Regions from separate parts of the Streptomyces sp. PL-25 genome, predicted to be linked through region 1. Evidence: riboswitches for the same ligand, from Rfam matches in the RefSeq annotation. Region 1 holds a riboswitch; the other holds the start of a gene.
What was found. A riboswitch is a leader RNA that binds a small molecule or an ion and turns the genes downstream of it on or off. The one in region 1 is predicted to bind S-adenosylmethionine.

Region 1 (4,621 bases):
GCCGCCGCCATCGCGTTGCCCGCGAACTTGGCGCGGCGGTTGGGCGCGAACCGGGCGTACTGGCGCAGCTGCGCGGGCAGCTCACCGACGGTCAGTTGCCCGAAGGCGTCGGCCACGATCTGCACGACCCGGCGCCGTACGCCGTCGGGCAGCGGACGGTCCAGCACCTCAGCGGCGCCGTCGCCCGGCTCCCCGCCTTGTGTCTGCGCCATCCGTCACCCCAATGCGTCACGGGATCCCCGCGGGGACCACCTGTGCGGGGCCCGCTCCGCTCAGGAGCCGGCGCCCGGCCTGTCCACGAGTTCCACCTTGTCCACGGCGTTGCACCAGCGGCAGCGCACCGACTCGATGGTCTCACTGACGACCTCGCGCTCCTCGACCGTGGGCTCACCGGCCAGGTCGAGGTGGACGTACTCGACGACCTTCGACGAGCGCGTCACGTCGAAACGGGTGAGGTTGCCGCACAGCGTGCAGCGCCACCGCGTCGTGGCGGTCGGCAGGGGAACCGTCATCGTGGCTGCTCACTTTCCTTCCGGGACCGTGCCGCGCCGGTGTCCCCGGAGCGTCGGCCGTAACCCTACGGCCTGGGAGCCACTCGGCGCCCGGCTGTCCACGGCGGCGAGGCGCTCTGTGCGGATGCGTCCCGTTACGCCATGCTCTGTGCACATGACCAGCTCCAGGAACGCGGTGCCCGCCCGAGTCCTCCGGGCCCTGCGGGCGGTACGGACCACGCGCGCGCCGGTGACAAGTGCGATGCTCGCCCTGTGCTGCCTGGTCTTCGCGATGAGTCCGGCCTCCGGCCTGTTCCCCTCCTACGGCACCGGGCACGGGCTGCTCCTCGCCCAGCAGGCGTACTTCCGGCGCTGGGGCGTGGTCCCCGCCGACCTGTTCTCGGGCTCCCCGCGGGCGGCGCTCACCCCGGCCACGGCCCTGTTCGTGCACGGCAGCTGGGTCCATCTGCTCGGCAACATGCTCTTCCTGCACGTCTTCGGCGCGATGACCGAGCAGCGCCTGGGCCGGGTCCGCTTCACCCTGTTCTACCTGGGCTGCGGCTATCTGGCCCTGCTCGGGTACGCCGCCGCGCACGCGGACTCCGGCCAGACCCTGGTCGGGGCGTCGGGGGCGATCTCGGCGGTGCTCGGCGCCTTCCTGTACCTGTTCCCGCGGGCCCGGGTGACCAGCCTGCTGCCGTTCCTGTTCTTCCTGCCGCTGCGCCTGCCCGCCTGGGTGGTGCTGCCCTTCTGGGCGGCCCTGCAGTGGCTGGCCGCGGGCCGGGCCGGCGACGGGCCGGGTGTGGCGTACCTGGCCCATGTCATCGGCTTCGGCCTCGGCTTCGGCTGCGCGTGGGCCGGCCACGGGCGCACGGCTAGAGTGAAGGTCAGCCCCGCTCCGGCCCCCGAGGGAGAGAACCAGCCGTGATCACCGCGATCGTCCTCATCAAGACCAGCGTGGACCGGATCCCCGAGATCGCCGAGCGGATCGCCTCGCTGGAGAGCGTCAGCGAGGTCTTCTCCGTCACCGGCACCTACGACCTGATCGCCATGGTGCGGGTGGGCCGGCACGAGGACCTGGCGGAGATCATCCCGGGCCGGATCAGCAAGATCCCCGGGGTGGAGGCGACGGACACCCACGTGGCGTTCCGCACGTACTCGCAGCACGACCTGGAGGCGGCGTTCGCCATCGGTCTGGACTCCTGACCTCCGGCCGGTCCGCCGCCTCGGGGGCCGCGGGGTTCACACCGCCGGGACGCAGCGGCCGTCCTCCGTGCGGTAGCGCCACTTGGCGCCGTCGCTGACCAGCTCGCGCACCGCCGTCACGAAGCGCTCCACATGCTCGTCGGGGGTGCCCGCGCCGAAGCTGACACGGATCGCGTTGAGGGACTTCTCGCCGGGCGCGGCCTCGGGGGCGCCGCACTCACCCTGGGTCTGCGGGTCGCTGCCGAGCAGGGTGCGCACCAGCGGGTGGGCGCAGAAGAGCCCGTCGCGGACGCCGATGCCGTACTCGGCGGAGAGCGCGGCGGCGAAGTGCGAGCTGTTCCAGCCCTCCACGACGAACGAGATCACGCCGACCCGCGGGGCGTCGTCCCCGAACAGGGAGAGCACCCGCACCTGCGGAACCGCGGCCAGGCCCTCCCGGACCCTGTCGATGAGGTGCTGCTCGCGGGCGACCAGCGTGTCGAACCCGGCCTCGGTCAGCGCCTTGCAGGCCGCCGCGATGGAGTAGGCGCCGATGACGTTGGGCGAGCCGGCCTCGTGGCGGGCGGCGCTGTCGTGCCACTCCACGTCCACTCCCCCGTCGGCGCGGCGGGACACCCGGCGGCTAGCGCCGCCGCCCGCGAGGTAGGGCTCGGCCTCGCGCAGCCAGTCGGCGCGCCCGGCCAGCACGCCGGAGCCGAAGGGGGCGTACAGCTTGTGCCCGGAGAAGGCGACCCAGTCGACGTCGAGGTCCTTGACGGACACCGGGTGGTGCGGGGCGAGCTGGGCGGCGTCCAGCACGATCCGGGCGCCGTGCGCGTGGGCGGCGGCGGCCAGTTCCCGTACCGGCCACAGTTCGCCGGTGACGTTGGAGGCGCCGGTGACGCAGACCAGGGCAGGGCCGTAGGGCTCGCGGTCGGCCAGCGCCCGCTCCAGGGTGGCGACGGCCTGCTCCGGGGTGCGCGGGGCGTTCAGGCAGGTCACCTGGGCGTCGCGCCAGGGCAGCAGCGAGGCGTGGTGCTCGGTCTCGAAGACGAACACCCGGCAGTCGGCCGGGACCACCCGGGCCAGCAGGTTCAGCGAGTCGGTGGTGGACCGGGTGAACACCACCTGGTCGTCCGCGCGGCAGTCCAGGAACTCGGCGACGGTGCGCCGGGCGTTCTCGAACAGGTCGGTGGAGAGCTGGGAGAGGTAGCCGGCGCCGCGGTGCACGCTGCCGTAGTACGGCGCGTAGGCGGCCACGTCGTCCCAGACCTGCTGGAGCGCGGGGGCGCTGGCCGCGTAGTCGAGGGCGGCGTAGGTGACTTCGCCGCCGGTGACGAGCGGCACGGTGACATCCCGGCCCAGAACGGGCAGCGGGGCACAGACGGACTGGTCGGCGGCAGCGGTGGAGACAGACATGGGGGAACTCCCGTGAAGGCAGGGTGAACCGACCGCGCGAGCCCGGCACGGGGCACCGGCGCGGAAGGGTGAAGTGGGTGTGCGGAGGCGGGGCTCGACGCCCTAACGCATTCGCTTGCTCACGGAAGGCTCCCTCGACCGACCAGGACCCCTGGCCCCGCACTTCCCTGGGAAGCGCGCGAGGGGTCCGCGCTTGCCGTAGACCTCGCTGCCTACGACCTGGTCTTCACCCGGGGCACCCCGCCACGGACGGAGGGTTGCCGGACAGCCGGCCGGGGCCACATGGCTGTCACTCATGACCTGGTGCCATCCTGCCACACGATCTTCTGTGCGCAAGGCGCGGTCCGGATCGTGGACCGCGCCTCGCGTCACCTCACCGCGTGCGGACGCGTACCGCGGGGGCGCTCAGGCGTTGCTGGCGGCCACCCAGCGCTCCAGCGTGCCCCGGGCCGCCCCGGAGTCGATCGACTCGGCGGCCCGCGCCATACCGGCCCTGATCCGCTCCGCCAGCGTCCCGGAGCCCGGCTCCAGGGCGACCAGGGCAGCCGCCGAGTTCAGCAGCACCGCGTCCCGTACGGGACCGTGCTCGCCGTCCAGCAGGCGGCGGGCCACCTCCGCGTTGTAGGAGGCGTCGGCGCCGCGCAGCGCCTCCACCGGCACCAGGTCGAGGCCGACGTCGCGGGGGTCGAAGCGCTCCTCGGTGACCGTGCCCTCGTGCACCACCCAGACCCGCGAGGTGGCCGTGGTGGTCAGCTCGTCCAGGCCGTCGTCGCCCCGGAAGACCAGGGAGGAGTTGCCGCGCTCGGCGAAGACACCCGCCACGATGGGCGCCTCGTGGGCCACGGCCACACCGACCGCCTGCGCCTTCACCTGGGCCGGGTTGGTCAGCGGGCCCAGCAGGTTGAACACCGTGCGGATGCCCAGCTGGCCGCGGGCCGCGCCCACATGGCGCAGCGCCGGGTGGAACTTCACCGCGAAGCAGAAGGTGATCCCGGCCTCCTCGGCGACCTCCGCCACCCGGCGAGGCGTCAGATCGAGGTTGACGCCCAGCTTCTCCAGCACGTCGGAGGCGCCGGAGGCGGAGGACGCGGCCCGGTTGCCGTGCTTGACGACCTTGGCGCCGGTGCCGGCCACCACGATCGAGGACATGGTGGAGATGTTCACCGTCTTGGCGCCGTCGCCGCCGGTGCCGACGATGTCGACGGTGGCGCCGGGCACCTGGATCACCTTGGCGTGCTCGTACATCGTGCGCACCAGGCCGGTGATCTCCGCGACGGTGGCGCCCTTGGCGCGCAGCGCCACCGCGAAGCCGGCGATCTGGGCGTCGGTCGCCTCGCCGCCCATGATCCGGTCCATGGCCCAGGCGGTGTCGTCGGCGGTGAGGTCGCGGCGGTCCAGCAGGCCGTTCAGCAGGACGGGCCAGGAACGGCCCGCCGCGGTGTCGCCTCCAGCGGGGGTCACAGCGCTCATAAGCCGCTCCTGATCCGGTGTCCCGGCCGGTGCTCAGGGCCATGGGACGGGGGGTG
Region 2 (4,621 bases), 2.3 Mb from region 1:
GCGGCCTCCTCCGCCAGCGCCTCGGCGAAGGCGCGGTTGTACGCCTCGTACGACGCCCACTGCCGCCGGAACTCCGCGTCGAAGACGGGCTCCAGCGGGGTCTGGTAGAGCATGTGGTGGACGAACCACAGCACCGAGTTGGCGATGCCGTTGTAGGCGTCGGAGAAGACGTCCGGGGCGATGTCGAGCATCCGGACCCGCTGTCCGCCGGTGTCCTCGGCGGGCAGCCTGCGCCCGTCCTCGTAGCGCCGTACGGCCTCGCGGTCGGCGTCGCCGAGCGCGGCGCACACCCATACCGCGCCCGCGTCCGGGCCGATCGCGGACAGACCGGAGACGAGTCCGCCGCCGCCGCGTCTCGCGCGCAGCGAACCGTCCTCGCCGAGCTCGTACGAAACGGGTCCGCGATTGGACGCGACCAGCACCTCGGCACCGTGCGTTGCAGCCATGGTCCTCAACCTAGCCCGGCCCCCGATCGCTCAAACGTGCGCAGCGGCGGGCCGGTGCGGATTTCGCCGCCCGCCGACTTGTAAGAGAAGTGTGAAGACCCCGAAGATGTGCGGTGCATGTCAGTGATCTCCGTCCCGTGCCGTGCGCGGGACGGTCTGTGAGGGGTGGGGTTCCATGCAACTTCTGCGCGTGCGCCGGATCGCCGGCACCGCGGCGCTGCTCGCCGCCGGTGTGCTGGCGCTGGCCGGCTGCGACGACGACTCCGGGACGCCGGCGGCGCACCCGGCACCGGCCACGGCCACCGCGGCGGCCACCAGCGCCGCCCCGGAGCCGTCCGGGGAACCGGCGACGGAGCCGGCGAGTACGCGGCCCGCCGCGTCCGCCACCGCGACCCCGGCCGCCACCCTGCGCGACTACACCGGTTCCGGCGTCGGCACGGCCGTCGCCGCGGCGCGGGCCGGCGGCCTGCGCTACGCCGTCCACCTCCAGGGCACCGGCCGGAGCGCCTCCTCCTGGGGCGCGACCGAGAAGGTCTGCGAGCAGCGCGCCGACGGCGGCGCGGTGACGTTCACCGTGGCGCGCGACGGCCGCGACTGCGCCGGCCGGCCGCTGCACACCCCGGCCCCCGCGAAGACCGCCTCCGGCGACGGCAGCGGAGGCACGAGCGGAGGCAGCGGTGGCACGACCGGCGGCAGCGGCGGCGGGAACAGCGGCAGCAAGGCGTGCGCCCTCACCAGCCCGGCCGGCAACTGCTACGCCGACGGCCAGTTCTGCGCCAACCGGCACCACGGCATGAGCACCTACGGCAAGGGCGGCGAGTACCTGACCTGCGCGCAGGACGGCGCGGGCCGCTGGCGCTGGTCGGACGGCGTGGCCGGCTGACGGGGCCGGGGCGGCCCCGGCGGCGGGCCGCCGCTCAGGCGACCCGCCGTGCCGCGTACTCCGCGATCTCACTCATCGGCGGCCGTTCCTCGGTGTCGACGGAGTACGTGCGCGGCTCGAAGCCGTCCTCGCCGCGCTCGAACTGCGTGAGCGAGGGGCGCACCAGATGGCCGCGGGCCAGCCGGAGCTGGGCGGTGCGGTAGATCGCGGCGGACATCCGGCCGAGCGCCTGCCCGTCCTGGTGGCGGTGGATGCGCTCACCGACGTCGACCTGGGCCAGCGCGTCCAGACCGACCAGGTGCAGCGCGTCCACGAGCATGCCCAGCTCGACGCCGTAGCCGACCGGGAACGGCAGCTGTTCGAGCAGCGAGCGGCGGGCCGCGTACTCGCCGCCCAGCGGCTGCACAAAACCGGCCAGCTGCGGCCAGTGCATGTTCAGCAGCGGCCGGGCCATCAGCTCGGTGACCCGGCCGCCCTGCCCGGCGGCGGTGCCCAGCGGCCGGTCGTACATGGCCTTGACCAGCTGGACGTCCGGGTCGGTCAGCAGCGGGCCGACGATCCCGGTGACGAAGTCGGCGGAGAACTCGCGCAGATCGGCGTCGACGAAGCAGACGACGTCCCCGCGGGTCACCAGCAGCGAGCGCCACAGCACCTCGCCCTTGCCGGGCACGGCGGGGATGCGCGGCAGGATGGTGTCGCGGTGCACCACCCGCGCGCCCGCCGCGGCGGCCACCCGCGAGGTGCGGTCGGTGGAGCCCGAGTCGACCACGACGAGTTCGTCGACCAGCGGCACCCGCGCCATCAGCTCGCGCCGGATCACGGCGACGATGTCCCCGACCGTCTCCTCCTCGTTCAGCGCGGGCAGCACCACGCTGACCGTGGCGCCGCTCGCGCGTTTGGCGGCCAGGACGCCGGGGAGCGGCCGGTCGGCGACGGACCAGGAACGTGTCCTCAGCCAGCGCTCGACTTCTTCCAGCACGGTCGGTGGCTCCTCACTCCTGCGCGGCACTCCTGCGCGGCTCGCTGCGGCCTGCGGTACGGACCGGATCACATCATCGTGTGATCTGTCTCGCGGTTCGGACGACGGTCTCTCGCTGTCCTGGCCGTCGGTTACAGTCTTGAACAACGCGGACGACCGTCGCATGCCGGGGTCGCCGCGCCCCACAATCGAATACCGCTCATCCAGAGGGGCAGAGGGACACGGCCCGATGAAGCCCCGGCAACCCTCCAGCCGGTCTCGTACCGATCGCCGTCGCGCGGTCGCCACCGCGAGGCTCCCGGCTCGGGAAGGTGCCAATTCCGTCTCACGGCGAGATGCGTCGTGGGGAAGATGAGGAGAAAGGGCCTCGCCTCCATGGCTGTGCAGACAGTTGCCACCAGCACCGACTCCACCGTCGACCTCGGTCCCGCCGCGGCGCTCAGCTGCCGCGAGTGCGGTCACCGCGTGCCGCTCGGCCCGGTCTTCGCCTGCGAGGAGTGTTTCGGCCCGCTGGAGATCGCCTACGACTTCTCGGGCTACGACACCGAGGAGCTGCGCCGGCGGATCGAAGCGGGCCCCGCGAACATCTGGCGCTACGCCCCGCTGCTGCCCGTCCCCGCCGACGTGGCCGGCAAGCCGAACATCAACCCCGGCTGGACCAAGCTCGTCCAGGCCGACCGCCTCGCCGCCGAACTCGGCGTCGACACCGGCAAGCTGTTCGTCAAGGACGACTCCGGCAACCCGACGCACTCCTTCAAGGACCGCGTCGTCGCCCAGGCGCTGGAGGCCGCCCGCGCCTTCGGCTTCACCACCCTGTCCTGCTCCTCCACCGGCAACCTGGCCGGTGCCGTCGGCGCCGCCGCCGCCCGCGCCGGACTGCGCTCCTGCGTGTTCATCCCGCACGACCTGGAGCAGGGCAAGGTCGTCATGGCCGCGATCTACGGCGGCGAACTCGTCGGCATCGAGGGCAACTACGACGATGTGAACCGCTTCTGCTCCGAGCTGATCGGCGACCCGGCCGGCGAGGGCTGGGGCTTCGTGAACGTCAATCTGCGGCCGTACTACGCCGAGGGCTCCAAGACGCTGGCGTACGAGGTCTGCGAGCAGCTCGGCTGGCGGCTGCCCGACCAGATCGTCGTCCCGATCGCCTCCGGCTCCCAGCTCACCAAGGTCGACAAGGGCCTGCGCGAGCTGATCGCGCTCGGCCTGGTCGAGGACAAGCCGTACAAGATCTTCGGCGCCCAGGCCGAGGGCTGCTCGCCGGTCTCCACCGCCTTCAAGGCCGGACACGACGTGGTGCGCCCGCAGAAGCCGGACACCATCGCCAAGTCCCTCGCCATCGGCAACCCGGCCGACGGCCCCTACGTCCTGGACATCGCGCGCCGCACCGGCGGCGCCGTGGAGGACGTGACGGACGAGCAGGTCGTCGACGCGATCAAGCTGCTGGCCCGCACCGAGGGCATCTTCGCGGAGACCGCGGGCGGGGTGACGGTCGGCGTCACCAGGAAGCTTGTCGAGAGCGGTCTGCTCGACCCGTCGAAGACCACCGTCGTGCTCAACACCGGCGACGGCCTCAAGACCCTGGACGCGGTGGCCGGCACCGGTCTGACCGCCACCATCCGCCCCACCCTGGACTCCTTCCGAGAGGCTGGCCTCGCATGAGCGTGACCGTTCGCATCCCCACCATCCTGCGCACCTACACCGGCGGGCGGGCCGAGGTGAGCGCCGACGGCGCCACCCTCGCCGAGGTCATCTCCGACCTGGAGAAGAACCACACGGGCATCGCCGCGCGCGTCCTGGACGACCAGGGCAAGCTGCGCCGCTTCGTCAACGTCTACGTCAACGACGACGACGTCCGTTTCGAGCAGGGCCTGGAGACGGCCACCCCGGACGGCGCCGGTGTCTCGATCATCCCGGCGGTCGCCGGCGGCTGATCATTACCGTCGGTAATGACGGTGATCGGAGTATCCGGTGAATTGCCCCCTCCGCGGGAGAAGCGGAGGGGGCAATTCCATGTGATTGAGCGCGGTAGAGTTGGGGAAGGCGCCCCGGATCTCCCGGTCGAGCGCCCCTTGATTTCTGCCGCCCGCCGATGAGAAACAGCCAAAATCCGCGGGTATTTTGCGGCATTTGCCGTGTTTATGGGGCCCGACTTGCCCAGGGTTCAGCCGAATTCTCGTCACATTCCGGACCGCTCCCGCCCGGATTTCTCGTCCGATTGACCTGTTGCAGACGGCAGTTGGACAGATACATTCAGCCGCGGTCGACGCGTTCCGGCGCACGCCCCCGATTCACGGGGGGTGAGGTCTGACC

Region 2: linked by a shared signal. The riboswitch ahead of thrC (threonine synthase) and the one ahead of R4Z62_RS08320 (aminotransferase class V-fold PLP-dependent enzyme) in region 1 are both predicted to bind S-adenosylmethionine.

What each region holds. Positions count from the first base shown of each region.
Region 1 covers NZ_CP136997.1:1,868,605-1,873,225, forward strand. Annotated here, with positions in the region: gene R4Z62_RS08300 (NYN domain-containing protein) at 1-212, opposite strand, end outside; gene R4Z62_RS08305 (hypothetical protein) at 273-512, opposite strand; gene R4Z62_RS08310 (rhomboid family intramembrane serine protease) at 667-1,419, shown strand; gene R4Z62_RS08315 (Lrp/AsnC family transcriptional regulator) at 1,416-1,697, shown strand; gene R4Z62_RS08320 (aminotransferase class V-fold PLP-dependent enzyme) at 1,734-3,095, opposite strand; SAM riboswitch class IV at 3,280-3,396, opposite strand; gene trpD (anthranilate phosphoribosyltransferase) at 3,501-4,565, opposite strand.
Region 2 covers NZ_CP136997.1:4,153,496-4,158,116, forward strand. Annotated here, with positions in the region: gene R4Z62_RS18810 (alpha,alpha-trehalose-phosphate synthase (UDP-forming)) at 1-446, opposite strand, end outside; gene R4Z62_RS18815 (hypothetical protein) at 622-1,329, shown strand; gene R4Z62_RS18820 (glucosyl-3-phosphoglycerate synthase) at 1,364-2,308, opposite strand; SAM riboswitch class I at 2,505-2,666, shown strand; gene thrC (threonine synthase) at 2,684-3,970, shown strand; gene R4Z62_RS18830 (MoaD/ThiS family protein) at 3,967-4,242, shown strand.